DNA from 2 places in the Fictibacillus arsenicus genome. Region 2 is predicted to be linked to the other one. Evidence: a T-box and tRNA genes for the amino acid it is inferred to sense, from the RefSeq annotation. Region 2 holds a T-box; the other holds one or more tRNA genes.

Region 1 (14,140 bases), 800 kb from region 2:
GTTTAGGAGCGGGATTGCCAGGCGTGAAGCGATTAATGGATGAATTTTCCATAGAATCCACAGTAGATGTGGGGACGGAGATTTCTGCTACTAAATGGCTTCGTTAGGAGGAGAGCTCTTGACTGCAAAAGGCGCACTAACTGAACGTTACCAAGATCTATTATCGGTCTATCTAAAAGCTAAAACTGAGACGACACTCTATAAAGGCCAGCAATTCAGCAGAAAATTGCTGGAACAGCAAATCTCACCTGAAGATCTTGTCAGTCTGCATATTCAGGTAATGGACGAATTGTTCCCTGAAATGTCAGAAGAAATGAGGGATTCTTTTGATTTTCTTCTCGAGGCAATGATTGGATATGGGTTTGCATATCGTGAACATCAGAGTTTACGTGATAAACAGCAGCAGCTAGAATCAGAGATCGAAGTGGCTGCAAGCATGCAGCAGACTTTGCTGTTAAGTGATGTGCCTGAATTTGATGAACTGGATATTGGAGTTGTCAGTGTTCCAGCTAAGAAAATGAACGGTGACTATTATAATTTTGTAAAAAGTGGAAGTAGCCTTAGTGTCGCCGTAGCTGATATAATCGGCAAAGGCATACCTGCTGCACTTTGTATGTCTATGATTAAGTACGCGATGGACAGTCTTCCTGAAGAACAGATGAAGCCTCATCTTCTTTTAGAAAACCTGAACCGCGTTGTTGAACAGAACGTTCATAGCAATATGTTTATTACGATGTTTCATGGTGTATATGAGCCTGAAAGTCATAAATTCTTCTATGCAGGTGCAGGTCACGAACCTGGATTTATCTATAATGCAAAAGAAGATCAATTCCACGATTTAATTGCTAAGGGGCTTGTCTTAGGTGTCTCCCGAACAACCACTTACCATCCTTATGAGAGAGTAATCGAAATTGGAGATATGGTGATACTGCTCTCAGATGGAGTAACGGAGTGCCGGACAAGCAAAGGTTTTATTGAAAGAGAAGAAATCGTGTCTCTTATCCGAAATTATATGGATCTGCCAGCTCAGCAAATCGTTCAGAATGTTTTTCAGGAACTGGATCGGTTACAAGGGTTTGAGCTTAGAGATGATTTCACCTTAATTATTTTAAAACGAATGGTTTAGCATACTTTGGTTTAGGGTAAAGGTAATTTATCGGGTTTTAATCAAAGCGTGGGGGGAAAACAATGAATTTACAAATTAATCAACAACAAATAAATGAAACACACGAGTTGCATCTTACTGGAGAAGTCGATGCATATACAGCTCCAAAGCTAAAAGAAGTAATGCTTCCATTGACAGAAAAAGAAGGCAGCGTTGTTGTTGTCGATCTTTCTGGAATCGATTATATGGACAGCACAGGATTGGGAATTTTTGTTGGAGCGCTAAAATCTTCAAAAGCTAACAATAGTTCATTGAAGCTTCGTGGTATGACAGATCGTGTTAAACGTATCTTTGAGATTACTGGATTAACTGAAGTGATGGACATTGAAAGCGGAGTAAAGGGGGAGGCGCTATGAGAACAGCGTCCGACTATATTGAAATGAATGTCCCTGCAAAACCAGATTATGTGGGTGTGGTCAGATTAACGATCTCTGACCTTGCTAACAGAATGGGTTTTGCGTTTGATGAAATAGAAGATATTAAAATCGCTGTTTCTGAAGCAGTGACGAATGTTGTTAATCACGCTTATGCGGATGGAGAGAAAGGCCAAGTCCGTATTGGCTGTAATATTTTCGACGACCGTATTGAAATAACTGTTGTCGATCAAGGTAAGAGCTTTGATGTTGAATCTATCTCAAAAAATCTTGGCCCAGTAGATGGAAAATCTGTTGATCAGTTAAATGAGGGAGGTTTAGGCCTCTTCCTAATAGATACACTTATGGACAAGGTAGAAATAAGCAGTGAAGCCGGTGTCGTTGTAATGATGACTAAGTATCTTCACAGAGATGAGGTGGAGGAACATGTCGACAGAATCTCGCCAGCGCCTTCACAGTAAAGAGCAAGTTTATGCATGGATCGACGAGTTACAGCAAGATCCACAGAATGAAGAAATTCAGACGAATCTTGTTCTGCAATATCAAGATCTTGTTCACTCCTTGGCAAGAAAGTTTTCTAAAGGCAAAAGCATTCATGACGATTTAGTACAAGTCGGCATGATTGGTTTATTAGCTGCGTTTAGAAGATATGACAAAACGTTTGGCAGATCGTTCGAATCCTTTGCGGTTCCGACAATTGTTGGTGAAATTAAACGCTTTATCCGTGATAAGACTTGGAGTGTACATGTACCTCGCCGAATCAAGGAATTAGGACCAAGAATAAAAAAAGCGGTTGAAGAATTAACAACAAGCTTGCAGAGATCACCTAAGATTGCCGAAATTGCGGATTATCTGGAAGTTTCAGAAGAAGAAGTGCTAGAGACAATGGAAATGGGCAAAAGCTATCAAGCTCTTTCTGTAGACAGCTCTATCGAGGCTGACCAAGAGGGAAGTACAGTAACACTTCTAGATCTTGTTGGTTCAAATGATGAAGGATTTGATCAGATTGACAAAAGACTTCTTTTACAGAAAGCTTTTGCGGTTCTCTCTGAACGTGAACGCGAAATTCTTCAGTGCACTTATTTTGAAAACTTAAGCCAGAAGGAAACAGGAGAAAGATTAGACATTTCTCAAATGCACGTTTCTAGATTGCAAAGAAGAGCTTTAGAAAAGCTGAAAGAAGCTTTGCGAGTGACTCCTTCGGAGGCGCTTAGATGATGGAACACTATCAATACAGCAGAGCATCTGTTTCCTCGTATCAAAAACCGAAAAAGGGGAATGATCTTTGCGGAGATAGTTTTTATGTTAAAGAAACGGACGATTATTTGATTTGTGCTGTTGCGGATGGCTTAGGAAGCGGGAAGATGGCAAAAGAAGCTTCGGGAGCAGCAACTGACATCATCGATCAAAATCATTATGAGACAGTTGAGCAGCTTATGCATCTTTGCAACGATGGACTAAGACATACGCGCGGTGCTGTTATTGCAATCGTTAAAGTCGATTATAATAATCAAACTGCCACTTATTCTGGAGTAGGTAATATCCGTTTTATGATCTCTGCGGAAAGACAACGTGCTGTACACCCTTTGCCGAAAGTCGGTTTCCTAGTAGGAAAACCAGAGCGATTTAAAGTACAGGATTTTAATTTCGAGAAAGAGTTAACATTTATGCTCTATTCTGATGGCATGGATATTCATACGCAAAGCCGTTCGCTTTTAACAAAAATGATTTCACCGAAGGAATCTGTAAAGTATATAAGCGGATTGCCGCAGGATATCAATGATGATGCTACAGTCCTGGTAGGTCAAGTGAATATGAGTTAGAGAAACATCATCCTTACCGCATTTGAGGATGGTGTTTTTTGTTTGCTAAAAATTGTTGCTTTGTTGCTTTGCAAAGATAAGAAGGGGTTGCTTTCCGCTTCAGGATGCTCGCTTTCCGCAGGGCGTGCGGTGAGCCCCCTAGGCTATTCAAGCCTGCCGGGGTCTCACCTGTCCCGCTAATCCTGCAGGAGTCTCGCACCTTCCACTCCAATCAACTACCAAGAAGTCTTTTTTAAAAAATACCTAACAGTCTAAAGCTTTTTTACGAAGGGATATACTTCGTTTATAATAGAAGTAATTGATTGAAAAAGGAGTGTTCTTATTGGGACAACCTGTTAATGAACAAGCGTTGCGTATGATGGAACAGGAACTGAATGTTAAAGGGAAACAAATTAATCAAGTTATTGAATTATTAGAAGAAGGAAATACGGTGCCTTTTATTGCCCGTTACCGAAAGGAATTAACAGGAGGGCTTGATGAAGTTCAGATCAAAGACATTATGGACCGCTGGACTTATTTACAAAACCTGGCCTCACGCAAAGAAGAGGTTATTCGTCTAATCGACGAGCAAGGAAAATTAACAGAAGAACTTACTGCTGCCATTAATAAAGCCCAAAAGCTGCAGGATATAGAAGATTTATACCGCCCTTACAAACAGAAAAGAAGAACAAAAGCGACTGTAGCAAAAGAAAAAGGATTAGAGCCTCTTGCGTTATGGCTTCTCGAAGAACACAATGAAAATCCTTTAGCAGCGGCGAAAGAATACATAAACGAAGAAAAAGAAGTATTGTCAGTAGAAGATGCACTTCAAGGAGCAAAGGACATTATAGCTGAAATGCTGTCTGATGATGCTGATATGCGAAAATGGATAAGGGAAAATACTTTTTCAAAAGGCGAGATAAAGACAGAAGGAAAAAATACAGAAGCTGATGAGAAAAAAGTATTCGAGATGTATTACGAATACCAGGAGCCAATCCGTAAGATTGTTCCTCACAGAGTGCTCGCGGTGAACCGGGGAGAAAAAGAAGGGATTTTAAAAGTTGGCATCAGTACTCCTGCTGACTTGATCCATTCAAAAATGGAAAGAAAAACGATTAAGCGATCAGATTCTCCAGCTGCACCATTTTTGCGTGAAGCGATAGAGGATGCTTATAAAAGACTGATTGCGCCTTCGATCGACAGGGAAATACGTGCAGCTTTAACAGAGCAGGCAGAAGAGCGTGCCATTCATATTTTTTCTGAAAATGTAAGGAGCCTTTTGCTTCTAGCCCCATTAAAAGGGAAAGTGGTATTAGGAGTTGACCCGGCATACCGTACCGGATGCAAGCTTGGTGTTGTTGATGAAACAGGGAAGGTTCTTCATATTCAGACCATTTATCCAACACCACCAAGATCAGAAGTTGAAAAATCTGCTGCGGTAGTAAAAAAACTGATTGATCAATATGATATTGAAATTGCAGCAATCGGAAACGGTACGGCGTCTCGCGAAACGGAACAGTTTATTGCAGAGACATTAAAGGATCTCGATAAATCTGTAGCATATGTGATTGTAAACGAAGCGGGTGCGAGTGTTTATTCAGCATCTAGTGTTGCCCGTGAAGAGTTTCCAGACCTGCAGGTTGAAGAGAGAAGTGCCATTTCGATCGCGAGAAGACTTCAAGATCCGTTGGCTGAACTTGTAAAAATAGATCCGAAATCGATAGGCGTCGGTCAATACCAGCATGATGTATCACAAAAACGTTTGGGTGAGGAGATCGGTTTTGTGGTCGAAACTGCGGTTAACCAAGTAGGTGTTAACGTAAATACAGCATCAGCTTCATTGCTTCAGTATGTTTCAGGCCTGTCCAAAACGGTTGCTCAAAACATTATTTTAAAAAGAAATGATGTTGGGAAGTTTAAAAATAGAACAGAGTTGAAGAAGATTCCTCGATTAGGCGCGAAAACGTACGAGCAATGTATTGGATTTTTGCGTGTAATGGATGGCGATCAGCCTCTGGACCAAACGGGAATCCACCCTGAAAGTTATCAGGGGACCAAAGCCTTATTAAAAGAGTTAGGATTTAAACCCGCCGACATTGGTACAGAAGCTCTGGCTGAAAAATTAAAGTCCCTTTCACTTGAGGAGACTTCGAGTAAACTGGATATTGGTGTTCCGACATTAAAAGATATTATCGAAGGACTGACAAAACCTGGCCGTGATCCTCGAGATGAATTTTCAGGTCCGGTTCTTAAAACGGATGTTCTTAAGATGGAAGACTTAGCACAAGGTATGGAGCTGCAAGGAACAGTCCGCAACGTAGTAGACTTTGGTGCTTTTGTAGACATTGGTGTAAAACAAGACGGTCTTGTTCATATTTCAAAATTAACTGACCGTTTCGTAAAGAATCCGATGGATGTTGTAAGTGTGGGACAAGTTGTAACCGTTTGGGTCGATTCTATAGATGTAGGAAAACAGCGCATCGCCTTAACGATGATTGGTCCTAAAAAAGGATAGCCAAAAGAAAAAGCGCTTCTCCAGCGGGATCATTCTTCACTGGAGGAGTGCTTTCTGTTATAAAAGAACCAGCATTGATTCAGTAAGCGGATTTGGTAACGATCTTTTTGATAGTAAGCGCGGCGGAGCTGTCTTTTAAACCATGTTGGCATATAGAGAACCTCCTTGAACTTCCCAATCCGTTGTTTGTGTATTAGTCTATGTTTAGATGCTTGTTAATGTGAACTTGAAATAGTAAGGGGCATGACCATGACAGATGAAGAACTGCAAAAACTAACAGAAGAAATCTCCATACAATTTTTCAATAAAAAGTTTCGTCATAACGCCAGATTCAACAAAAGATTACGGACAACCGGCGGACGGTACTTATTAAGGTCCCATGACATCGAAATGAATCCTCATCTTTATGATGCATTTGGAATGGATGAGCTGATTGGAGTTATAAAGCATGAGCTGGTGCATTATCACATGCATATTGAAGGGAAAGGCTATAAACATGGTGATTACGATTTTAAGTTTTGGCTGAATAAAGTTGGAGGATCCCGTTATTGTCAATCTATCCCTGAAAAAAGGAGAACAGAGAGTTATAAATATCACTATCTTTGCACAGACTGTATGCAGTCTTATAAAAGAAAAAGGAAAATTGATACGAAGAGATATGTGTGCGGAAAGTGCAGGGGGAAATTAAAACAGATTTCTTTAAAATAGGGTGTTGACTTCGATTATAGGAATGTGGTAATTTAATTAAGTCGCTGTTAGACAAGCCCTTTACAAAGCCTTTTATAATGGGTGTCTGCAGTAACGAAAGCTTAGAAAAAACCTTCTAAAACGGGTTGACATTTTAAGCTGTAACAATTATGATATTAATTGTCCTTAAAAGACATTCCACAGTAGCTCAGTGGTAGAGCTATCGGCTGTTAACCGATCGGTCGTAGGTTCGAGTCCTACCTGTGGAGCCATACAGAGAAGTACCCAAGTGGCTCAAGGGGCTCCCCTGCTAAGGGAGTAGATCGCTAACGCGGTGCGAGGGTTCGAATCCCTTCTTCTCTGCCATGTGGCCCGTTGGTCAAGCGGTTAAGACACCGCCCTTTCACGGCGGTAACACGGGTTCGAATCCCGTACGGGTCACCATATATTTTCTGAAAAAATACGAAATACCTAGATGAATGGACTCGTGGTGTAGTGGTTAACATGCCTGCCTGTCACGCAGGAGATCGCCGGTTCGACCCCGGTCGGGTCCGCCATTTTTATTCTAAGGTGTTGGGCTATAGCCAAGCGGTAAGGCAACGGACTTTGACTCCGTCATGCGCTGGTTCGAATCCAGCTAGCCCAGCCATTTTTTGTTTTTAAGATAAGTGTTTAAGTATTTAATGCTTAAAACATCTTGAGCCATTAGCTCAGTCACAAGCGATACATCGTGATTGACTACGGTTGTCTCGACGGATAAACTTAGTTACTTCGCTTTTAGAGGAAGAGACAGGATCTGACGGACACATTAAGCATGAGCCATTAGCTCAGTCGGTAGAGCATCTGACTTTTAATCAGAGGGTCGAAGGTTCGAGTCCTTCATGGCTCACCATTTTCAAATTAATATGCGGGTGTGGCGGAATTGGCAGACGCGCTAGACTTAGGATCTAGTGTCTTTGACGTGGGGGTTCGAGTCCCTTCACCCGCACCATATTAATTCTTTTGAACTTATAAGTTGCAGTGTTCATGCGCTGGCATCTTGCCGCGCGGTCGTGGCGGAATGGCAGACGCGCTAGCTTGAGGGGCTAGTGGGGGCAACCCCGTGGAGGTTCGAGTCCTCTCGACCGCACCAACTTTTCACAATAACATATAATGCATTTGAATATGCAATGGATATGCGCCCTTAGCTCAGCTGGATAGAGTGTTTGACTACGAATCAAAAGGTCGGGAGTTCGAATCTCTCAGGGCGCGCCATATTTTTTGCGGGAAGTGGCTCAGCTTGGTAGAGCACCTGGTTTGGGACCAGGGGGTCGCAGGTTCAAATCCTGTCTTCCCGACCATTCTTTTGCGGGTGTAGTTTAATGGTAAAACAAGAGCCTTCCAAGCTCTGGTCGTGAGTTCGATTCTCATCACCCGCTCCATTAATTTTCACGGGCCTATAGCTCAGCTGGTTAGAGCGCACGCCTGATAAGCGTGAGGTCGATGGTTCGAGTCCATTTAGGCCCACCATATTATCTTAAAAAAGATTTTAAAAAGCGCTTGACTTTATAACTTCGATTCGGTAAGATAATAAAGCTGTCTCGAAAGAAGACAAGCCAAAACAAGTTCTTTGAAAACTGAACAAAAGCAAAGGTAAGGAATTAAGAATTAATTCCGTCAGTAACAAATTAGAGCAAGTCAAACACTTTTATGGAGAGTTTGATCCTGGCTCAGGATGAACGCTGGCGGCGTGCCTAATACATGCAAGTCGAGCGAATGAAGAGGAGCTTGCTCCTCTGATTTAGCGGCGGACGGGTGAGTAACACGTGGGTAATCTGCCTGTAAGACGGGGATAACTCCGGGAAACCGGGGCTAATACCGGATAATAAGAAGAAACGCATGTTTCTTTTTTGAAAGTCGGTTTCGGCTGACACTTACAGATGAGCCCGCGGCGCATTAGCTAGTTGGTGAGGTAACGGCTCACCAAGGCGACGATGCGTAGCCGACCTGAGAGGGTGATCGGCCACACTGGGACTGAGACACGGCCCAGACTCCTACGGGAGGCAGCAGTAGGGAATCTTCGGCAATGGGCGAAAGCCTGACCGAGCAACGCCGCGTGAGCGATGAAGGCCTTCGGGTCGTAAAGCTCTGTTGTTAGAGAAGAACAAGTACGAGAGTAACTGCTCGTACCTTGACGGTACCTAACCAGAAAGCCACGGCTAACTACGTGCCAGCAGCCGCGGTAATACGTAGGTGGCAAGCGTTATCCGGAATTATTGGGCGTAAAGCGCGCGCAGGCGGTCTCTTAAGTCTGATGTGAAAGCCCACGGCTCAACCGTGGAGGGTCATTGGAAACTGGGAGACTTGAGTGCAGGAGAGAAAAGTGGAATTCCACGTGTAGCGGTGAAATGCGTAGAGATGTGGAGGAACACCAGTGGCGAAGGCGGCTTTTTGGCCTGTAACTGACGCTGAGGCGCGAAAGCGTGGGGAGCAAACAGGATTAGATACCCTGGTAGTCCACGCCGTAAACGATGAGTGCTAGGTGTTGGGGGGTTCCACCCTCAGTGCTGAAGTTAACACATTAAGCACTCCGCCTGGGGAGTACGACCGCAAGGTTGAAACTCAAAGGAATTGACGGGGGCCCGCACAAGCAGTGGAGCATGTGGTTTAATTCGAAGCAACGCGAAGAACCTTACCAGGTCTTGACATCCTCTGATCACTCTAGAGATAGAGCTTTCCCCTTCGGGGGACAGAGTGACAGGTGGTGCATGGTTGTCGTCAGCTCGTGTCGTGAGATGTTGGGTTAAGTCCCGCAACGAGCGCAACCCTTGACCTTAGTTGCCAGCATTCAGTTGGGCACTCTAAGGTGACTGCCGGTGACAAACCGGAGGAAGGTGGGGATGACGTCAAATCATCATGCCCCTTATGACCTGGGCTACACACGTGCTACAATGGATGGTACAAAGGGTTGCGAAGCCGCGAGGCCAAGCCAATCCCAAAAAGCCATTCTCAGTTCGGATTGTAGGCTGCAACTCGCCTACATGAAGCCGGAATTGCTAGTAATCGCGGATCAGCATGCCGCGGTGAATACGTTCCCGGGCCTTGTACACACCGCCCGTCACACCACGAGAGTTTGTAACACCCGAAGTCGGTGGGGTAACCCTTTTGGGAGCCAGCCGCCGAAGGTGGGACAGATGATTGGGGTGAAGTCGTAACAAGGTAGCCGTATCGGAAGGTGCGGCTGGATCACCTCCTTTCTATGGAGATTATGAAACAGCTTCGACTGTTTCGTAAGTACACCTTTTGCCTTTTGTTCAGTTTTGAAGGAACTTTATACTTCCTTTAGGGGCCTATAGCTCAGCTGGTTAGAGCGCACGCCTGATAAGCGTGAGGTCGATGGTTCGAGTCCATTTAGGCCCACCATTTAAATTTTATATTCCTAGAATATGGGGCTTTAGCTCAGCTGGGAGAGCGCCTGCCTTGCACGCAGGAGGTCAGCGGTTCGATCCCGCTAAGCTCCACCATTGCACATCTTATGGATGATGCATTTTTAAATTGTGTTCTTTGAAAACTAGATATCGACATCCAAACAAAGTAATGCAAGGCAGATAGATTATTTATCTGCGCCAAAGCAAGAATCTTTGATGTGTAAACATCATATAAGGTTAAGCTAGAAAGGGCGCACGGTGGATGCCTTGGCACTAGGAGCCGAAGAAGGACGGGACGAACACCGATATGCCTCGGGGAGCTGTAAGTAAGCACTGATCCGGGGATTTCCGAATGGGGGAACCCACCATCCGTAATGGGATGGTATCCATATCTGAATACATAGGGTATGAGAAGGCAGACCCGGGGAACTGAAACATCTAAGTACCCGGAGGAAGAGAAAGCAAATGCGATTTCCTGAGTAGCGGCGAGCGAAACGGAAACAGCCCAAACCAGAGGGCTTGCCCTCTGGGGTTGTAGGACACTCTACATGGAGTTACAAAGGAACGAAGTAGGTGAAGCGGTCTGGAAAGGCCCGCCAAAGAAGGTAACAGCCCTGTAGCTGAAACTTCGTTCCCTCCTGAGTGGATCCTGAGTACGGCGGGACACGTGAAACCCCGTCGGAATCCGGGGGGACCATCTCCCAAGGCTAAATACTCCCTAGTGACCGATAGTGAACCAGTACCGTGAGGGAAAGGGGAAAAGCACCCCGGAAGGGGAGTGAAAGAGATCCTGAAACCGTGTGCCTACAAGTAGTCGGAGCCCATTAACGGGTGACGGCGTGCCTTTTGTAGAATGAACCGGCGAGTTACGATCCCGTGCAAGGTTAAGTTGAATAGACGGAGCCGCAGCGAAAGCGAGTCTGAATAGGGCGACATAGTACGTGGTCGTAGACCCGAAACCGTGTGATCTACCCATGTCCAGGGTGAAGTTCAGGTAACACTGAATGGAGGCCCGAACCCACGCACGTTGAAAAGTGCGGGGATGAGGTGTGGGTAGGGGTGAAATGCCAATCGAACACGGAGATAGCTGGTTCTCCCCGAAATAGCTTTAGGGCTAGCCTCGCGGCAAGATTCCTGGAGGTAGAGCACTGATTGGACTAGGGGCCCCCACAGGGTTACCGAATTCAGTCAAACTCCGAATGCCAGAGAATTATCCGCGGGAGTCAGACTGCGAGTGATAAGATCCGTAGTCAAAAGGGAAACAGCCCAGACCATCAGCTAAGGTCCCAAAGTATACGTTAAGTGGCAAAGGATGTGGAGTTGCCCAGACAACCAGGATGTTGGCTTAGAAGCAGCCACCATTTAAAGAGTGCGTAATAGCTCACTGGTCGAGTGACTCTGCGCCGAAAATGTAACGGGGCTAAACGTATCACCGAAGCTATGGCTTGTACCTTTATGGTACAGGGGTAGGGGAGCGTTCGAAGTGCAGTGAAGTCAGACCGGAAGGACTGGTGGAGCGCTTTGAAGTGAGAATGCCGGTATGAGTAGCGAAAGACAAGTGAGAATCTTGTCCATCGAAAGCCTAAGGTTTCCTGAGGAAGGCTCGTCCGCTCAGGGTTAGTCGGGGCCTAAGCCGAGGCTGAAAAGCGTAGGCGATGGATAACAGGTTGATATTCCTGTACCACCTCCTTTCCGTTTGAACAATGGGGGGACGCAGTAAGGTAGGGTGAGCGCACTGATGGAATAGTGCGTCTAAGCAGTTAGGCTGTTGGATAGGCAAATCCGTCCAACGTGAAGGCTGAGCTGTGATGGCGAGGGAAATTTTAGTACCGAAGTCCCTGATCCTACACTGCCAAGAAAAGCCTCTAGTGAGGAAAGAGGTGCCCGTACCGCAAACCGACACAGGTAGGCGAGGAGAGAATCCTAAGATGATCGGGAGAACTCTCGTTAAGGAACTCGGCAAAATGACCCCGTAACTTCGGGAGAAGGGGTGCTCTGATAGGGTTTATCGCCCGAGAGAGCCGCAGTGAATAGATCCAAGCGACTGTTTAGCAAAAACACAGGTCTCTGCGAAACCGCAAGGTGAAGTATAGGGGCTGACACCTGCCCGGTGCTGGAAGGTTAAGAGGAGGGGTTATCCCTTACGGGAGAAGCTCTGAATTGAAGCCCCAGTAAACGGCGGCCGTAACTATAACGGTCCTAAGGTAGCGAAATTCCTTGTCGGGTAAGTTCCGACCCGCACGAAAGGTGTAACGACTTGGATACTGTCTCAACGAGAGACCCGGTGAAATTATAGTACCTGTGAAGATGCAGGTTACCCGCGACAGGACGGAAAGACCCCATGGAGCTTTACTGCAGCTTGATATTGGATTTTGGTACAGCTTGTACAGGATAGGTAGGAGCCTGAGAAGCCGGAGCGCCAGCTTCGGTGGAGGCGTCGGTGGGATACTACCCTGGCTGTATTGAAATTCTAACCTTGAACCGTGATCCGGTTCGGAGACAGTGTCAGGCGGGCAGTTTGACTGGGGCGGTCGCCTCCTAAACAGTAACGGAGGCGCCCAAAGGTTCCCTCAGAATGGTTGGAAATCATTCGCAGAGTGTAAAGGCACAAGGGAGCTTGACTGCGAGACCTACAAGTCGAGCAGGGACGAAAGTCGGGCTTAGTGATCCGGTGGTTCCGCATGGAAGGGCCATCGCTCAACGGATAAAAGCTACCCTGGGGATAACAGGCTTATCTCCCCCAAGAGTCCACATCGACGGGGAGGTTTGGCACCTCGATGTCGGCTCATCGCATCCTGGGGCTGAAGTAGGTCCCAAGGGTTGGGCTGTTCGCCCATTAAAGCGGTACGCGAGCTGGGTTCAGAACGTCGTGAGACAGTTCGGTCCCTATCCGTCGCGGGCGCAGGAAATTTGAGAGGAGCTGTCCTTAGTACGAGAGGACCGGGATGGACACACCGCTGGTGTACCAGTTGTTCCGCCAGGGGCATAGCTGGGTAGCTACGTGTGGACGGGATAAGTGCTGAAAGCATCTAAGCATGAAGCCCCCCTCAAGATGAGATTTCCCATCACGTTAAGTGAGTAAGACCCCTTAGAGATGATGAGGTTGATAGGTCTGGTGTGGAAGCGTGGCGACACGTGGAGCTGACAGATACTAATCGGTCGAGGGCTTATCCTTAAACATGAAACGTTTGGAAACGTCGTATCTAGTTTTGAGAGAACATAAATGATGAAAATCATTAAAAAATCTCTTGAAATTCCTAATTACATAGCGTATAATTTTATCTTGTCGAGATAAATAACTCGCTTTCTGGTCTAGTGATGATGGCGAAGAGGTCACACCCGTTCCCATACCGAACACGGAAGTTAAGCTCTTCAGCGCCGATGGTAGTTGGGGGTCTCCCCCTGTTAGAGTAGGACGTCGCTAGGCAAAGAAGGTGGGACGAACTTTATGTTCGTTCCATCTTTTTTTGTATATTAATAAGGCTGCTTGTCACCTGCAAAACATAAATGAACTTATAATCTTAAAAATTGATCTGAAATTTTCCTTTTTATTAAGAAGAGCTTGAAAAACAAACTTTAGATGCAATTGAAAGTGAAAAACAGTACATTCAGGACATAAATACTGGGTTTTTATGAAAGCAGGAAAAGCCAAATTTACCTGCCTCAACATTTATAAGTCCTCAAAAAAATTTATAAGTCTTCGCCAAAACCCCGCACTAATCCCTAGGCTTTAACCCTCTTAAAAGGAAACTTGGCATCTGCCAAGCTCTCAACTCAAACAATAAGGTTGTTTGGCCGCCGCCAAACCCTCTATTAAACACTAAACCTTTTTTGCATCAATTCTCCAGTTTCCAACTTGTCCAAAAAGTGTTATTCTTAACAAAGTATTTTTTCACCTTAGGAGGTTGCCGCCTTGTTAGATAATGCGTTTGTTATGGTGTGTATTATTTTATTGATTAATATAGTGTACGTTTCGTTCTTTACGATCCGGATGATATTAACGCTCAAAGGCCAGCGGTATCTGGCTGCGTTTATAAGTATTTTTGAAGTTATTATTTATATTGTTGGGCTTGGTCTAGTACTTGATAACTTAAATGAGATTCAGAACTTGATTGCTTATGCGGTAGGTTACGGAGCCGGTGTGCTTGTTGGGATGAAAATCGAAGAAAAGCTGGCACTTGGATATACTA
Region 2 (18,518 bases):
AATGCCTTCAGAGGCGAGATAGCCGACAACCATGTCTTCTATGTATTCGGGACTGCAAACCATCGTCACGAATTCTTCCCCGTTAATTTTAATAGTCACCGGAAGTTCAGTCACAATGGTGTCTTCAACTTGAGACATCTCGCCATTTTTAAAATGAAAAACTTCACGCTTTGTTACAACAGGTTTCATGAGTCGCGTTCCCTCCTTAAGCGATGGGTTTATCGAAAACAAATACGGATACTGCCATGTCCTCATCTACTTTAAAATCTGAAAACAGATAGACAAACTTTGCACCCGTCACATCTTCTAATCCTTCAGGCGGTGCTGTTGCATAAATATCCTGGATCAGGCGCGTTCTAGCCGCATGAACCATCTCTTTGCCTTCAGATGTTCTCGCAATAAACTTCTCAGTCGGAGTCAAGTTTCCGTACATAGTTGAGATCGCCATATTTTCTATAAATACCGTATGTATTTTCTCCGGTCCTTTTCCTAACAGGTTCTTACGCAGCTTTCGGATAATATCATTGAAGTCGTGTACCTTTTTAGACATTTAAACCATCACCACTGTTTCTCCATTTTTTACTAATCATACATGATGTACTTACTTTTCGCACGTGAAAAATTCTTATTATTGCTATGCAGCTTTTTGTTTGAGACTAGATACTTTTTACGGTACGTGTTCTTTTATTTATTACATGTTCGCCCGGTCTAGGTGGAGTTTCACCCTTCAGAAGGCTCGTTCCACCCAATATGACTTACTTCCACCCCGAAACTTATCCGTTTCACCCGATGCGCCCTTGTTTTCGCCCCATGGCTCTCTTTACCCGAAAAAACTCCATTAAAAAGTAGTTCAAAGTAATATCACTACTTAAAAATAACGAGTTTTGAAGATTCATTGTTCTTTTTCTATGAAAACGCTATAATAAGAGAAGAAAAGTTGGATGCGGGAATAACCTTTTTATTCTTCTTCCCTCTTACCGAATTACATAATATGTTGGACTGGCTCAATAGTAAGCCCTGCTATTAAACTATTCCACCATGATACACATTTTCTGTACTTCATAGAATCTGTGCTTTCGTGGTGGATTTTTTTGTACTTTCATAATTGAAAGGAAGGTCTAAAATGGATAAAATGATTCAAATCAAGATCGACGGAAAGGCGTACGAAGCTCCGTCAGGCACATCTATTCTTGATATCATCAACAACAACGAATTGCCTCATCCGCAAATCTGCTACACCCCTCAAGTTGATCCAATCGAGACGTGTGACACATGTATCGTTGAGGTAGATGGCAAACTGATGCGTTCGTGCTCGACGATGGCACTAGACGGCATGAGCATTGAGCGCTCCTCCTCTCGAGCGAAGGATGCACAAAATCAGGCGATGGACCGCCTCTTGGAAAATCACCTTCTCTATTGCACAGTCTGTGATAACAACAACGGAAACTGCAAATTGCATAACACGGCTGAACTGATGCAAATCGAACATCAGTCTATTCCCTATTCGCCAAAAGAAGAAACGGTGGATATCGATATGTCTCACCCGTTCTACCGTTATGATGCGAACCAGTGCATCACGTGTGGACAATGTGTTGAGGTGTGTCAGAACCTGCAGGTAAACGAGACACTTTCGATCGACTGGGAACGTGAACGCCCGCGTGTAATTTGGGACGCTGGATCGAGTATCGATGAGTCCTCTTGTGTCAGCTGCGGCCAATGCGTGACGGTTTGTCCGTGTAACGCACTTATGGAAAAATCCATGCTCGGTGAAGCCGGTTTCATGACCGGATTGAAGGAAGATCTTCTTGAGCCGATGGTCGAACTTGTAAAAGAAGTTGAACCAGGCTACAGCGGTATTTTTGCTGTGTCTGAAGTGGAAGCTGCTATGCGTGAGACGCGTACGAAAAAGACGAAAACGGTTTGTACGTTCTGCGGTGTTGGCTGTTCGTTCGAAGTATGGACGAAAGGCAGAAAAATATTAAAAGTGGAGCCGAGTGAAGGTCCAGTAAACGCGATTTCTACGTGTGTAAAAGGGAAATTCGGCTGGGATTTCGTTAACTCTGAGGAACGCCTGACTACACCTCTTATCCGTAAAGACGGCGTATTTGTTGAATCCACGTGGGATGAAGCACTAAGCCTAATTGCGAGCAAGATGGGTCAGATCAAACAAGATTATGGAAGCAACGCCCTAGGCTTTGTATCTTCGTCTAAAATTACGAACGAAGAAAACTACTTGATGCAGAAGCTCGCTCGCCAAGTATTTGGAACGAACAACGTGGATAACTGCTCGCGTTATTGCCAGTCGCCTGCAACAGACGGCTTATTCCGTACAGTTGGAATGGGTGGTGATGCCGGTACGATTCAAGATATCGCTGAAGCTGGACTTGTGATCGTAGTCGGTGCGAACCCGACAGAAGGGCATCCGGTACTCGCGACTCGCGTGAAACGTGCACACAAACTTCATGGTCAAAAACTGATCGTTGCTGACCTTCGCAAACACGAACTCGCTGAACGCTCTGACATTTTTATCAGTCCAAAGCAAGGAACCGACCAAGTGTGGCTCATGGCCGTAACAAAATACATCATTGACCAGGGCTGGCACGATCAGAAATTTATTGACGAAAACGTTCACTATCTTGATGAATTTAAAGAAGTTTTAGAGAAATACACGTTAGAATACGCCGAAGAAATTACTGGCCTATCTCAAGAGATGCTTATTGACGTAGCGAAAATGATTCGTGACGCGGATGGCACATGTGTCCTTTGGGGCATGGGAGTGACACAGAACACGGGCGGAAGTGATACGTCAGCTGCCATTTCGAACCTCCTTTTAGCAACTGGAAACTATCGCCGACCTGGTGCTGGAGCTTATCCGCTTCGTGGACATAACAACGTTCAAGGCGCTTGTGACATGGGTAGCCTTCCAGCATGGCTGCCTGGCTATCAGCACATTACCGATGATGTTGCCCGTGCAAAATTTGAAAAAGCGTATGGTGTATCGATCGACGCTAAACCAGGAAAAGACAACATCCAAATGGTAGAGGGAATCGGGAAGGGCGAGATCAAAGCGATGTACTTAGTCGGTGAAGATATGGCTTTAGTGGACTCCAACTCGAACCATGTCCATGACATGCTGTCACAGCTTGATTTCTTCGTGGTTCAAGATATTTTCTTATCCAAGACGGCTCAGTATGCAGATGTCATTTTACCTGCTGCTCCTTCACTAGAAAAAGAAGGAACGTTTACGAATACGGAACGCCGTGTACAGCGATTGTATCAAGCCTTGCCTACAACTGGCGGGTCACGACCAGACTGGGAGATCATTCAGGCGATCGCAATTCGCATGGGTGCGGATTGGAACTACTCACATCCTAGTGAGATTTTTGCTGAGATGGCATCACTTGCTCCATTGTTTGGTGAAGCGAACTATGAAGCCCTTAAAGGCTGGGGCAGCTTCCTTTGGGGAGACTTCAGCGGAAAGAGCACACCGCTTCTTTATACAGAAGGCTTTAACTTCCCTGATAAAAAAGCACGCTTTGCCCTTTCTGATTGGATGCTGCCGGCAGAGTTCCCTGAAGAGTTCGATCTGAATATTAACAACGGACGTATGCTCGAGCACTTCCATGAAGGTAATCTGACGAACAAATCGAAAGGCATTCAGCATAAAGTGCCTGATGTTTTTGTTGAAGTGTCGCCTGCTCTTGCTGAAGAACGCGGTTTGATTGATGGTTCAGTTGTCCGGCTCATCTCTCCATTTGGTGCAGTAAAATTAAATGCATTGGTGACTGACCGTGTAAAAAATAACGAGCTTTTCCTCCCTATGAACTCGGTGGATAACGAAAGTGCCATCAACTTCTTGACGGGACCTGCCGTTGACCACCGCACGCATACGCCTGCTTATAAGCAGACCAAAGTAAGGATGGAAATCATAAGCCGTCAAGGTGAAGTGAAGCTCCCTGGCAATAATCCAAGGAATAAAAAGCGACATCCTCAAAATGGCGCAGAAGTACAGCGAAAATGGAACCGTCCTGGCTATGTCCATCTGACGGATGAAGTATAGGAGGACTGATTCAATATGGCACAACCGATTACAGTCGTTAAGAAGAATGTGAAAACAGAAGAACAGATCCAGAAAGAAAAACTCGCTGAACTCCAAAAAGCCTTAGCTGAAAAAGATGCCGCCTTAACAAAGGCGCTTGATTTTATTGGAGAGCTCGATAAAATCGGTGCGTTGGAAGCAGCGAATGCGATGCTTGAAGCAAAAGACAAGATTGCCAGCATCGCACTCGGCCAGGCTTCACGCGAACCGGTAACGAACATGATCAACAACGTGATGGGTGCCGCTGGCGTTTTAACGAAGATGGATCCAGAAGCAACAACAAAACTGCTCGACAGCGTCGTATCCGGTTTGAAGCAAGGCGAAACTTTTGTGGAAAGTGAACAAAAGATTGGCGCATTCGATTTAGTGAAATCACTCAAAGACCCTGATATTAACCGAGCGATCGGTTTTGGCCTTCACTTCTTAAAAGGCATGGGACAGGAATTGAAGAAATAAAGAAGAGATGACCCTCATTTTCAGGGTCATCTTTTTTGTGTTCTTACTTAGGTTGTAGTTTGTCGAAAATCAGATAAATTTAGTTATGTGGATATTTTGCGGAATATCCCGGATACCCCATTAATACCAAGGTGAATTTAGAATTCCCCTGTAAAAAATGCGATTAAAAGTCAAGCAATGATAGTAACCGCTCTTTACCTACTGCATGCACCAACAATGGAATTCGAGGACCACTGTTGTTATTCAAAATGAGCTGATAAATGATTTGAAACAACCTTTTTTGGTTGTTTCTTTTCACTTTTGGATTATCGTCGTGGCAAATATCGTACACGTTTCTCATCAATTCTTCGTCTAGCGCTGGACCATTTTTCAACACTTCGGTAAAACCATGCACCCATTCTTTCTCCACACTAGTCAACATCTCATAATAAACATGGTATTTTTGATTATTGATATTCAATACTTTTTCTGGACACCAATTTCGCAGCCAATACTCCGCTCGTTCACAAACTTTCTGAATTTCATCTAAAGAAAAAGCTTCCCCTATTCTGTTTAGCACATCTTTTACTAGCAATGCATCAAAGTTTACAAGGGGCAAGATGCTGGCTACTTGAGCGAATTTTGGACCGTTTAACAGTTTTTCTTTTTTAACCGAGAAATATAAAGCAGCCTTTATCTCTTCTTTTAATTGAGCTGGATCAACTTCTCTAAAACGCTCATATTCCGTATAGTTTCGAATGACATCCTCATCCAAACCAATATGAAAAGCAGAATTCGGTTGATATTTAGCAAACATGAACAGAATGATTTCCGGTGTGTATACCCTTAATAATTCTTCAGGAGTGATGTTGTTCCCTGATGAACTCGACATCTTCTCCCCAGTCCCTTTTATACTGATAAATTCATAAGGCTTATAAGTGGGTGCTTGGTGGTAAAAAATCTCAATGGCAATTTCCTTTGATACCCGATAACTTCCAGTTTCAGAAGAGTGATCTCTCCCACCTGGTTCAAACACAACATTCTCAACCATCCATCGCATCGGCCAGTCTACTTTCCAGTTTAATTTCATATTGGTTGCTTCCATGATCTCTACTGTGTTCGAATGACCGCATGAACACGTATAGCTTAAATGACATTCTTGAAAGCTTGTAATACTCACCGTATCTTTTCGGCAGCGATCGCAATACACATTTACAGGATAAAAGTTTTCTCGTTCCTGTTCATTTGGCTTTGCCGTTTTATAAGCCATCAAAATATCGTAGATCTGTTTTCTGTTTTCTAATACATGCAAAATCTGAACGTTGTACCTTTTTGCTCGATATTCTTCGCTTTGATAAATGAATTCTGGAACAATACCAAATTGTAGGAGCGACTCTTCAAACTCTTTTTCAAAATGTTCCGCATATGTGCTATGGCATCCAAATGGACAAGGTATCTCAGCGTATGGCATTCCGATGTATTGTTCAAAAGAGGGATCCAAATTCTTTGGCACTTTTCTAAAACGGTCAAAATCATCCCATGAAAAAATGAAGCGTGTTTTCTTCCCCATCTGCTGCAATGCTTTTACTACAAAATATGTTGTAACAACTTCACGAAAGTTACCGATGTGTACGGAACCCGATGGACTGATTCCCGAAGCACAAACAAAAGTATCGTGATTCGGATGTTTTCTAATTAATTCTTCTGCTATTCGATATGCCCAATGCATCTTTCATCACCTCGTTAGTGACAGTTCCAATGAGTGGAACCGGCTTTTACTATTACCTCACTGGGTATTCCTACAAGGAATCCCACGATAAATTGAAATAATCGCACGTTAATTGGCTTTTTTCTCACGTTAATTACAAAAATCGCACGTTATTTTAAAAATAACCACAAGTCGACTAATTCTGACAAAACTCACCGCTTTGATACCCTGCCAAGAAACAACAAAAAAGCCCTCACCCCCAAGATTGTTCATCTTGAGGACGAGAGCTTATAAGCATTCGCGGTACCACCTCAGTTTGTTAACATGTCGCCATGCCAACCTCTTCAGGTACGGCAATGAAAAATAATTACTCGCATATACCCTATCTCTGTAACGAGAGATCCCGTTGTAGTATCAGCAAGGTTCCCCTCGCATCCGTACAAAGCTCGGAGGCTTTTTTCATTAAGACGATTATTGCTCTTTCACACCAACCAAGAGCTCTCTGGAAATAATACAGCTTAATTACTCGTTCTCTTCATAGCCAATTATTGTTAAATTTTTATTAGTATACGAAGATTTCTTACAGATGTCAAAGGCTTTTTGCAAAATATTGTTCAAGCGTAGATTCCCATCCTATTTGGGAGTTGGATCCGGGCAATTTATTAAGAATAGCATTAGCAGCAGAGTCAATCCCTTCGCTCGTATCCACTTCGATATCATAAACTTCACCCTGCTTATGCACATAGTTCAGCTGTGATTTTGCCTGTCCAACCGGCCTGTCCCCTCTGTCTTTCTCTCTTTTTTCAAGTTCAGTAAGTGAGCAATGAACACCGACAAATAATACAGGATAATCCTTCAATATTTCATAACAATCCTTTGTTGTATCTTCGTTATGTAAAATTTGATCAACGACTAGATTAACGCCTTTATCAGAGAACATCGCAATGTTGCGATGAAAAAAATGTTCGGTTGGAACCGGAATCAGATGATCGCTATCCCGGGCCTCCATCTTTTCGATAATGGTGTCAAAATCATCAATACTGAAGTGAAAATAATCCGGCAGCTTTTTTACCAATTCTTTTGCTAAAGTAGATTTTCCTGGACTGGATACACCATTTAATAAAATAATTTTCCCCTTGTTCATTTCCCCTCTAAAAATCCTTTTATAATGATGATGACTTATTGGTACTTTGAATAAAATGTTCATTCAGTTTCTTAATTTCTTCTGTCTGTTTCAATATATTATTGTTAACTTTTCTAATTGCATCATAAATGGCAAACATGGCTGCAAAAATTAATATCAATAATAAGTAATCCATTTTATCATCTGCTTTCTTTAATAAACTATTAATCTCCGCTGTTATATTTTTCCGGCAGAAGCTCCATCACATTGCATTTCACATTCTTTCCGTGATACGGCAAGATAACCATCGTGTCTTTACCATAGTCACTGATTAGTTCACGGCACATTCCGCATGGCGCGACGACCCAACACTTTTCTATATCCTCGTGCGGATGAGGATGCGCAACAGCTACAATCGTTTCGATATCATGATCGCCTTCAGATATTGATTTCCCTAGCGCTATCGCTTCACCGCAAACCGCAATTCTGCCTACGTTTGCTTCTAAGTGAACACCTGCATGAATTCTTCCTGATTTTGTACGGACTGCCGCTCCAATATGATGCTTGCCGTATATGTAATTTTTTTCGATGACTTGTTCAGCTGCACGAATGAGTTCGTGATCTCTTTCTTCCAAATCTATTACTCTCAGCATCTTATCTCTCCTGTTCATAGGAAGAGGTGAGCTATAACGCTCACCTTCAATTCCCACATTATGTTAAATTATGTGATGTTGCCACTTTTTTATGTGATTGACCGCAGAAATTATGTGATGAGCCGCTAAAATTATGTGATCAACCGAAAAATTGATGTGAGATTAAGATTCGTATTGAAATTCTTCTCTTAATAGCCCCATCACAATGGTGTCATAGTACTTTCCATCAATAAAAGTATCTTCTCTCAGACGTCCTTCGATCGTAAAACCGCATTTTTCATAGGAACGAACCGCACGCGTGTTGCCGCTCCACGTATCCAGTTGAATCCTTCTTAAATTCATCGTCTTAAACAGATAGTTGATTAAAGCTTTTAGCGCATCTGTTCCATAGCCCTTGCCCCACAGCTCTTTTTCTCCAATTCCAAGACCGACTACGCACCGCCGTGAAACAATATCAAGATTCCGATACCCGATCGAACCGATATGCCGCGATTCTTCTCCGAGGGTATAAATCGAGAATTCTCCTACCTCTCGCTTATCAATGGTACGAATATCTTTTTCATAGCTGGCTTCAATTTGTTCGAGCGGTGTATGACTATATCGATACATACCAGAACCCGCTTCCAGCCTTGCTGTTTCTTCATCGTTCCGCCAATGGTACGATCGTTTATGGTCTTCTAATGATACCGGCCGCAACTCTACTTTTTCCCTGTAATCATGGGGGTGATCCCTTCTTTCTGTTTGTTTTCTAGTAAACTTCTTTTGAAAAATTCCAGCAACAACATATACCAAAGACATCACCCCCTCTCACTCTCGATCAGTTATTTTAAAAACGGCCTGATCTTCGGAAAAATTTTCACCGCCGTATTGTAAAAAACATCCTCATGATGCTCCTCAGATATGATCTCCTTCACAAAATCGATGTACGGTTGGATTGGCACGAGGGGCCAGTCTGTTCCGAACAAAAACTTCTCATAGTTATCCGTAAAAGTCAGCGCATGCTTCAGGTGGTTAAAGAACCTCGGAGAATCTTTGTATCTATTAATATCGTCTCTCGTTCCAACGACTAGCCCGGAGAGATCCGCGTACATGTTGCGATTCTTGTAAACTACCTCGGCTCCGTCCAGTGTCCACGGGTCACCGAAATGAGCCATCATAAAATTCACATCGCGGTGCATTACAGCTATTTCATCCAGCGTTAACGGATGAGAATACTTCAGCAATCCGCGCTCTGAATATGTGTCCCCCGTATGAAACACAACCGGCAGACCGTATTTCGCCGCAAGCTTATACACCGGCTGGTACACTTCATCATACGCATAGAATGGATAATAGCCTAAGTAGATTTTTAAACCGACCACTTCCGGCTTTTGCACCGTTTCTTCAAGTTCTGCTAGTTCCTTCTCACCTAAATGATGCGGATTGATGCCTGCACAGTACACGACGTTCTCAGGAATTCTATCTTCTAAATCGATTCCCATCGGTGTAGCAGTCAAGGGGTCCGGAAACCCCTCAACTTCTTTCTCTGTTAGGCCCATCGCTATGCCGAGCACTACGCCCGCTTCTTTATATTCTTTTATAATTCCGTCATAGGAATAGTCCAGTTTGGACAGATCATTCGCTGTTTGTTTAAAGCTTTCAATGTTCGAATAATGCATATGTGCGTCGATGATTTTCATGGACTCTCTCCCTTGTCGATGTTAGCAAAAACGAATCTTCTTTAAATCTTCTAGAGCTGTGTCTGGAACTACCTTATTATTGAAAAGATAAAATACTGGCGCTGTAAAATGCTTAGAACCATGCGCTAAGTGAAGTTTCTCAGCATAACCAAGCTCAATTACTTCTTTGTTGATATAAGAATCCACAAATGTGGCGTTTTTATTAGCTACAATTTGAAGAAGATTCTCGTGATCATCACTACCGAACACAACGCTTCGATCAACCGCCATCTCCTGTTCGCCTTTTCCTCCATAAACCATCGCCCATTCACCTGTTTCACTTTGGAAGCTGGCCCAGTTCTTTGTGAGTTCAGGTCCCGAATTTAAGAAGCATCCGGTATAGAAATTCTTACCCTGCAGATAATTACCCATCGTTTGAACAATTTCTGAAGTGTGGCAAAGAACTGGAACCCCCGGCAGCATTAAGAAGTACTGATGGATCTCAAGCCCCTTAAAGGTTTCATGCTTTTCGTATTTTGTGGATATCTTCAAGCCCTTCCACACGTTTCCTTTGCTGTCCTCTTTCTCAGCAAACGCTACGGTACTTTCCTCTTTTAAAAGAGAGTTCAGACTCGTGCCTTCAACAAGCCCTACGATTCCTCCAAACCATGGATTCCACCAGGATTTCGGAGCCGGTTTTGGAAATGGTGAATCCATCCATTCCTGACCTTTGTACGTTAGAGAAAACAAACTTGGTGCAAATTGGCCAGAAGCTGAAATCTTAATTTCTCCGTTTTCAACAGACAAAACTTCTAAATCACTCTTAATACTCTTCTCGTAATAAACCTGTGTGTCCTTCATGACAAAAGCCGCAGTTTGACGCGTAACATCGATAGAATCTAAACTCATTTTGGATGTTAAAACGTGAACCGGTTCCTCAGCAGCCAGCGGAATATCAAACGATGCACTCGTCATCTCCTCATCTGAAGCGAACAGGTGGCTTTGCAGAATTTCATCGTCCAGCTTAATTTCAATCATGCCGTTAAAGAACGCTGATTTATAATCTTTAACTACAGCCTTTACTTCAGTCCCGCTCACAAATGGGTTCCCATCATTGATGGAGAACGTCATATGATTCGTAAGGCTCGTAGCAGGCATATTGCTCTTTTGCACCGCGTATTCACGGAACGACTGCCAGTCATGAAATGCACCGATTGAAAACACAACCGGTTTGGTCTGTACCGTTTGATGTGCAGCTAATTTTCCAGCGTTGTGTTCAAAATACATAAACCATGAAGCAAAATGAATGCTTTCGTCTTTTGACCATGAGATCCCTCGAGGATTGTTCTGTCCTCTTAAGAAGATCCAGTTTTCAGAAAGATTTTGGCTTTTCCAATAGTCCAGAAAAGATCCCATCGAATCGTTAAGTTCCAAAATTTCTCCCTCATAAGGCATTATCGCTCTCTCTAAGAGACGGCTAAAAATTGGATTGTTCAGCCAAACTTCTTCTGCTGTTTCTGTGTCTTCTGTATTCGTGATCTCAAAATGCTGCTCAACCAAACCTTCACTGAATAATTTCACAATGGAAGCAAGCTCAAGACCAGGAAATGCATTTGAACGATAGACAGCCTTCATACCAGCATATCCCTCTTCCAAGATCGGCTCCACACGCAAGGGACGAATGCGTGACAGTTCTTCCGAAAATGGTTTGCCGAGCTTCGGACTCATCAATGCCAGTTTGTAGTCTTTACTTCCTTTACCAGGCTTGATCCAGTTGTTGAATTTCTCATGGATTAAATGATATTGACTGTTGTACACGTGATAATAATCATTACATTCTCCTGTAAATTTTGTTCCGATCCCTTTTAAGGCGGTTCCTATTTTCTTTGAGAAAACCACAGAGCTTCCATCTTTTTTCGTTGCTGTAATCTCTAGATCAGCTGAATAGAATCCATGCTTGATCAATGAAAAATTCACAGGTACGGATTGTTTTGCGTTCGGTGCTAACGTAACAAGGAATTTGCGGTTTTCCATATCGATTAATTCTGATTCAGGCAGTTCAAAGGAAAACGCTGCCTCTTCATTAAAATTATTTTCTAGATCCATATAGAACGTCGATGAGTTCCCTGCAAACGTCAATGCATCTGAAAATTTACAGCTCAGATTCAATGGGAATTTGGGTCTGATACCCACTTTAAACAATGCTTTTTTACCGTTGATTGTCAGCATTGCAGATACTGTTGGATGTGTCCGCCAAACGCTCTGTTCTTCATCGATCGGATTTACTGTAAAAGGCACTTCAATGGTCTCTTCACCTTTTACCGTTGTCTCTCTAGAGACCTGAAACTCGATATTTTTGTCGTTCATCCCTTCAATCGCTACCGTTAATGGTTTGCCTGACTTATTGATAACACCATATTGGATCTTATATTCTGAACCAAATACAAGATTAAAGTCTTCAACTGTAGCAGAGATCAGATAGTCATCCGTTTCAATTAATCGGAGTCCCCTTCCAAAACGTTCAAACTCCATTCTTAATTTCTCTTGGTTCTTTGTTTCCCAAGAGTACTCATAATAATGGAAGTTATTGTCCTTATTTCCATCAGGTAAAACTTCAATCTTTCGGGTGCTGCTTTCATACCAGTTAACTTTATTGAAAAAATCTGTTATTGCCTCGGTTTGCATAACGGACGCCATGAAGTTCATGAGGTGTGTTGTGTCATCACGATCTTCCCAAAAGAATCCGCATTTTTTATAAAGCGGAACTGCTTTTGTATTTCCGGGCCACGTATAAAGGTCGAGACGCGGCCACTTCATTTCAATCGCTCTCTCAAGTGCTTTTAGAACAAGCTTCTTACCTATCTTTTTTCCATGGTAATCTCCACTCACGTTTAAAAGAGGAATATAAAGCGCGCCTTCATCTTCGCGGTACTCACCTAGGCTGCAATAACCGACGACTTTATCGCCATCAAGGGCTAAGTATAAATGGAGGTTTGTTGAGTTTGCTTCTTGTTTTAAGACTTGTTCTTCTGTTCTGATGGTGTTGCCGCCGCCCCAGCCGTCACGACTGTTGTTCCACATTTCAGCGACTTTTCCCGCGTAGCTAGGATCATATTCTACGATTGTAATTTGATCGATTACTGATTGTTTTATTACTTCCATTTTTGTTGCCTCCAGTCGTTTTTTAATTCCTATGTTTTAGCGATTCCACCTTTTATCACGCGATTTTCTGAACTGTATCATCGTCAGCACCCCTTTTATAAAAAATAAAAAAGGCCACCAGAATGCTGATGACCTTTTGGATACACTAAAAAATGCACAAAAAGGCCCCAGAATGCATACACATCCTGGGGCTCCGATTCACGTAACTAAAATTAAACGGATACCATATAGAAGGTTGTGTATTGGACGTTAATTGTTTTCATCGTTTCATAATTAAATTGAATCATGTCCAACGCCTCCTTCATTTGAAATATTTTCCTTACCTAAAACATTGTAATTCATATGGGTAAAAAAGTAAATAAAATTTTCAGAAGTTTTTAAATTATTTGCTATTGCCTAGAAAATTGAGTAAATTGATTTTCATTTTTATAACAGTTCATAGACGGTTCGGTTTGACTCATAGGGCATTCCTTTTGGCTCATAGAAATCCGTTTGGTTCATAGAGCTTTTATTTTGACTCATAGATTCCAAAGCTTGACTCATAGAGTAACTAGTTAAGTTCATAGACCTTATGTTTCGGCTCATAGACAGATACTAAAGGTTTTTACAAAGTAAAAAGCCAACAAGTTAAACCGCAAAAGTATCTGCTACCGGCTCACCTTATTGACTTCTTGTAAAAATGATTTAGTTTTTAACCGCCAAATGAATACGCGGGGCTTCCTTTTACATCTATCTCTATTTTAAAGAGACCTCCTGTGAGCGGATATTTCTCCAGCTCCTCTTCCGTCATATTTTTTCTTGCTGTCGTGATATAGAGTGTCTTCAAGTCAGCACCACCAAACGTGCATGATGTAACATTCAGTGCTGGAATTGGTATCGAGATCAATTGTTCGCCAGTCTCAGGATTCCAGCGTGAGACTTGTGCGCCAGCCCAATGCGCTATCCAAAGCATTCCCTCATCATCAATCGTCATTCCATCAGGATATCCTTGTCCTTCTTTAAACTCGATGACAGCAACCGGATTTTCTATTGCTCCGGTTTCCCCATCATAATCAAATCGAGTTACCTTCTTGGTTGGCGTATCGATTAAGTACATGAATTTATGATCAGGCGACCAAGCAAGGCCATTGGATATCGTAAGGTCTCCTACTTTCTTTTCCACTTTAAAATCCGAATGTAAACAGTAAAGCGATCCCTTCCCTTGCTCTTCGCTCAAACTCAATGTCCCCGCCCAGAACCGACCGTACGGATCACATTTTCCATCATTAAATCGATTCTCTGGCAGCTGACTTTCCGGATCAACAATTTCAGTTAACTGTTCGGTCTCTAAGTCCAAGAAATAAAACCCTTTTTCCAAAGCAAGAGCAAGTCCGCCAGATTTCCTCGGAACGACGGTCCCTACTAACTGATTCACATCAATCTCTCTATTTTCATTCGTCTCTGGATTGTATATATTCACTGTTTCACCTAAAATATTCACCCAGTACAATACACCATTTTGTGAGTCCCAGCATGGCCCTTCGCCAAGATCGGCTTTCACTGGCAAAACTAATTCTGCTTCATCTTTCAATACTAAAACCTCCTGTTTGCAATTCGTTTCATCTATCCCCTTCATTCCCTAAACTCACCATATATATGATATCGATTATAACATTTCTAAATCAGAAAATAGTTATGGAAACGCTGTCAAACTTGTTGTAAAATTAAACTTCCGCTCATTTTAAAATAACAAAATATGTTAGGAGCTGATTTATGGAAACGCTCAAAGCCTCTCATTTATTTAAAGTGTATCTTTGGACATTATCTTTTTTGAAGCCTTATAAATGGCTTTTTTCTCTCGTTATTCTTAGCAGTATTTTTATCACGGGAATTGAACTCTTAATCCCGAAATTCATTCAATATTTTATTGATGTGATCGTGCCAGAAAAGAACACTAAACTATTCTTCTCACTTTTAGGCGCAACAACTGGATTGCTCGCGATCATGATCTACCTCAGCACAGTAAGAAATAACCTTCAGCGCATTGTACAAGAAAAAGCTTCAAGAGACATACACTTCAATATTTTTTCGCATCTTAGAAAATTAGGGTTTTCCTATTTTGAAAAGACCCCTATCGGAGATACCCTTTCCTTAATGAATACAGAAGTAACTGCTGTTCAAAATCTATACCGCCAATTCATTCCTTTTATGATTCAAGAAGCTATCTTCTCAATTATCGCGATCTTTATTCTTTTTACGATGAATGTAAAACTTGCACTAATCATCATTCCTGCATTTCTTCTGTATTATTTAATCGGTCCGCGCTTTGAACGAAAAGCATCCCTTCTTAGTAAAGAATTAAGTACGAACCGGATTGCACTAAACAAGAAAATCTATGAAACAATCAGCTCATTGCTCGAAGTGCGTGCCTATTCTTCTGAAAAATGGGAGTACGGCCGGCTGAACGATAAAGTAATTACCTATAACAAGAGCATGATTAAAGCCTATCTTTATGCTTATATCCGTGGAACCGTCCGTCGCCTATCCTATTATGCAGGGGCTATCGCGATCTTAATCTATGGGTCTATCCTTGTGCGTTCTAACAGTCTTACTGTCGGTGAGTTTTCTGCATTTTTATTATACTATTTTACCGCTATGCACCGCTTAACCGCTGTTATCACCTCAATGACTGAACAAAGGGTACTCATGTATCAAGTGGATAAAATCTATCAAATGGTCAATATTAAACCTGACGTGAACGATCCTGAGCGGCCATCATTATTATCAGAAGTAAAAGGACACGTAGAGTTCGAGGACGTTCATTTTCGCTATCCTGCTTCAGACGACATTTTAAAAGGATTCAATTTAAATGTTAAACCTGGTGAAAGGATTGCTTTTGTCGGTACGAGCGGAAACGGAAAATCAACCCTTCTAAAACTATTAGGCAGATTTTATGACCCTAGCAAAGGTGATATTTTACTAGACGGTGTTTCTTTAAAAGATTTGAAGCTTTCTCAAATCCGTGATTCTATCGGCTATGTCTTTCAGGAGACTTATCTCTTCGGTTCGAGTATCCGTGAAAACATTCGTTTCGGTAACCCTGATGCAACGGATGAACAAATTGAAGCCGCCGCCAAAGCGGCATATGCACATGATTTTATCCTGGAACTTGAGAATGGTTACGACACCTTAATTGGTGAGCGGGGCATCAAACTTTCTGGCGGACAAAAGCAGCGAATCTCGCTTGCGAGAATGTTTTTGAAGGACCCAAAAATCATCCTGTTAGATGAAGCTACGTCTGCTTTAGATAACGTGAGCGAAGTTGAAGTTCAGCGTGCATTGGATACCCTTTTAAAAGGAAAAACAACCTTCACGGTAGCTCACCGCCTTTCAACGGTACAAGATTATGATCAGATTGTTGTCATTGAGCAAGGTAAGGCTGCTGAAAAAGGAACTTATGAAGAATTGATGGCTCGAAAAGGCATCTTTTATCATTTATCTGAAGGACATCATGGGACACAGCTCCCTATTGCTGAAAAAGAAATCGTTTAATTGGAGGGGTTAGATGGATAATATAAAATGGCTTCTTCATTATATTAAAAAGATTAAGTGGTTCTTTCTGCTTTCTCTATTGTTGTTATGTTTAGAATCGATGTCGATCATCGCGACTACAGCACTGCAAAAATACATCATCGATGACGTTTTTATAAACGGGCAATACGATAAACTCGTTCCGATCTTGCTCATGTTCGCTGGTGCTTTCATAGCGTATGCTCTTCTTTTTACGATCGCACCGCACACCTTTCACCGCATTCAGGCGAGAATCATCGATGTTCTGACAAGAGATTTTATGAACTATATGCAGCGCATTCCCGTTAAGACTTTTCATAATGAACGTGTGACGAAGTATGTCCATTATTTATCAAATGATGTTTCACAAGTAGCCGGCATGATAGGAGGATATATCCCAAGGCTTATCCAGTTGTTCGTTACGATTACAGTGCTTTCGGTCATTATCTTCCTGTCTTCCCCTGTTCTGTTAGTTTCGATTTTACTGTTTAGTGCATTATATATCATGATGGGCAGACATTTTTCACCGTTGATTCGTAAAGCCGGAAAAGAAGCTCAGGACCGGAAAACGGATCTGCTTATACATATAGAAGAAGGTATCTCCTCTACACGTGAGGTACTGGCGTACAACCGGACTGAGTGGGAAACTTCAATCTATAACCGCCACTTCAAACGATATTTTGATGCAGTCATGAAGCAGGCCAAAATCAACAACAGACAGATCCTGGCGAGTGAACCTTTAAAATGGGGAGCTTCACTAATCGTGTTAGGATACGGCGGGTATAGTGTTATCCAAGGAAATCTAACGATCGGTATGTTTATCATCGTTTATCAATTCACAGGGCAGCTGATGGATTCTCTTCATCGCTTATTTGCATTTTCGATGGATTTGTCTAACATTTATGCCAACGTTGACAGGCTTCGTTCCGTGATTGAGTCGCCGGCCGAAAAAGATGGTTCTCTACCTTTTAATGAAAAAATTGAATCAATTACTTTTAGTGGTGTTTCTTTTTCTTACAGCGAGGATTCTGATAACAACGTGCTTCACGATCTAACGTTTACGATTCCATCTGGAAAGAAGATTGCCTTTGTTGGAACAAGCGGCGGCGGAAAATCCACAATCGCTCAGCTTCTTATGCGCTTTTTTAAACCATCAGAAGGAAAGATTTTAGTAAACAGCTATGCCCTTCATGAACTCGTATACTCAGATTGGACGAAGCGAATTGGTTTCGTTACACAAGAACCATACATTTTTCCAGACACACTAAGGAATAACCTATTATTAGGAAGAGAGATTTCTCATGAGAAAATGATTAAAGCTTGTGAAATGGCTCAAATTCATGAATACATTGAGGGTCTTTCGGAAGGTTATGATACTGAAATTGGAGAAAGAGGCATCACCCTCTCCGGTGGACAGCGGCAGCGCCTGGCTCTTGCACGAGCAATCATCTCAAATCCAGAAGTGTTAATTTTAGATGAAGCAACGTCTGCACTGGATCTTGAAACTGAGCGACTGGTTCAATACAACTTTGACCTTGTAAGAGAAGGGAAAACGACTATCGTCATCGCGCATAGACTATCTACCGTGAAAAACGCGGATATCATCTTTGTAATGGATAACGGCTCAATAGTTGAGCAAGGAACTCACGAAGAGTTAATGCAAGGAAATACCGTTTACAAAAGTTTGGTTTATGCGGAAAAAACATTAGAAGTTGGTGCATAATGAAGAAGTATAAACTGCTCTTGTTTGATTTAGATGATACCCTTCTAAATTCAGACTGGTTTAAAACAGGATTGATTCAAATACTCAGTGAACATCCTTTAACGAAAAATTTAGACGCAGCTCTTTTCCTTGAGAAAAAGTTGCGTGTTCCATCCCACTTGATCGAAAAGCTTAAGAATCGTGAATTTACGCCTCAGGAATTTCGAAGAGCACGGTGGAAACATGCCTTTTCTCATTTTGATATGACACCTGACGATGAGATCATCAATGGAATAGAAAATCTGTTTTTACAAAAAGGTTTTTCATGTATTAACCAAGATCCATCTCTGATTCAGCTTCTAATGGATTTGAGGAATCATTACGAACTTGGCATTGTGACGAACGCTCTTTATGATCCACGTCAAAAAG

Evidence for each region. The T-box of region 2 lies ahead of lysS (lysine--tRNA ligase). A T-box ahead of a tRNA ligase gene usually reads a tRNA of that ligase, here a tRNA-Lys.
Region 1: it has a tRNA-Lys gene. The T-box ahead of lysS (lysine--tRNA ligase) is inferred to sense a tRNA for this amino acid. The anticodon was not compared.

Annotation. Positions count from the first base shown of each region.
Region 1 covers NZ_CP016761.1:203,824-217,963, forward strand. Annotated here, with positions in the region: gene ABE41_RS01190 (anti-sigma regulatory factor) at 1-107, shown strand, start outside; gene ABE41_RS01195 (PP2C family protein-serine/threonine phosphatase) at 119-1,126, shown strand; gene ABE41_RS01200 (STAS domain-containing protein) at 1,189-1,521, shown strand; gene rsbW (anti-sigma B factor RsbW) at 1,518-2,000, shown strand; gene sigB (RNA polymerase sigma factor SigB) at 1,966-2,757, shown strand; gene ABE41_RS01215 (SpoIIE family protein phosphatase) at 2,754-3,362, shown strand; gene ABE41_RS01220 (Tex family protein) at 3,718-5,856, shown strand; gene cmpA (cortex morphogenetic protein CmpA) at 5,886-6,008, opposite strand; gene ABE41_RS01225 (SprT family protein) at 6,106-6,564, shown strand; tRNA gene ABE41_RS01230 (tRNA-Asn) at 6,741-6,815, shown strand; tRNA gene ABE41_RS01235 (tRNA-Ser) at 6,819-6,909, shown strand; tRNA gene ABE41_RS01240 (tRNA-Glu) at 6,913-6,987, shown strand; tRNA gene ABE41_RS01245 (tRNA-Asp) at 7,025-7,100, shown strand; tRNA gene ABE41_RS01250 (tRNA-Gln) at 7,118-7,192, shown strand; tRNA gene ABE41_RS01255 (tRNA-Lys) at 7,360-7,435, shown strand; tRNA gene ABE41_RS01260 (tRNA-Leu) at 7,451-7,534, shown strand; tRNA gene ABE41_RS01265 (tRNA-Leu) at 7,590-7,675, shown strand; tRNA gene ABE41_RS01270 (tRNA-Arg) at 7,721-7,797, shown strand; tRNA gene ABE41_RS01275 (tRNA-Pro) at 7,807-7,883, shown strand; tRNA gene ABE41_RS01280 (tRNA-Gly) at 7,891-7,964, shown strand; tRNA gene ABE41_RS01285 (tRNA-Ile) at 7,976-8,052, shown strand; rRNA gene ABE41_RS01290 (16S ribosomal RNA) at 8,230-9,779, shown strand; tRNA gene ABE41_RS01295 (tRNA-Ile) at 9,869-9,945, shown strand; tRNA gene ABE41_RS01300 (tRNA-Ala) at 9,971-10,046, shown strand; rRNA gene ABE41_RS01305 (23S ribosomal RNA) at 10,186-13,125, shown strand; rRNA gene rrf (5S ribosomal RNA) at 13,262-13,377, shown strand; gene ABE41_RS01315 (DUF2179 domain-containing protein) at 13,864-14,140, shown strand, end outside.
Region 2 covers NZ_CP016761.1:1,001,991-1,020,508, reverse strand. Annotated here, with positions in the region: gene fdhD (formate dehydrogenase accessory sulfurtransferase FdhD) at 1-138, opposite strand, end outside; gene ABE41_RS05390 (Na-translocating system protein MpsC family protein) at 206-550, opposite strand; gene fdhF (formate dehydrogenase subunit alpha) at 1,133-4,060, shown strand; gene ABE41_RS05380 (helical membrane plugin domain-containing protein) at 4,076-4,555, shown strand; gene lysS (lysine--tRNA ligase) at 4,719-6,263, opposite strand; T-box leader at 6,516-6,790, opposite strand; gene ABE41_RS05370 (chloramphenicol phosphotransferase CPT family protein) at 6,832-7,386, opposite strand; gene ABE41_RS05365 (cytidine deaminase) at 7,590-8,018, opposite strand; gene ABE41_RS05360 (GNAT family N-acetyltransferase) at 8,181-8,810, opposite strand; gene ABE41_RS05355 (amidohydrolase family protein) at 8,840-9,697, opposite strand; gene ABE41_RS05350 (GNAT family N-acetyltransferase) at 9,719-12,838, opposite strand; gene ABE41_RS05345 (SMP-30/gluconolactonase/LRE family protein) at 13,530-14,408, opposite strand; gene ABE41_RS05340 (ABC transporter ATP-binding protein) at 14,591-16,369, shown strand; gene ABE41_RS05335 (ABC transporter ATP-binding protein) at 16,383-18,110, shown strand; gene ABE41_RS05330 (HAD family hydrolase) at 18,110-18,518, shown strand, end outside.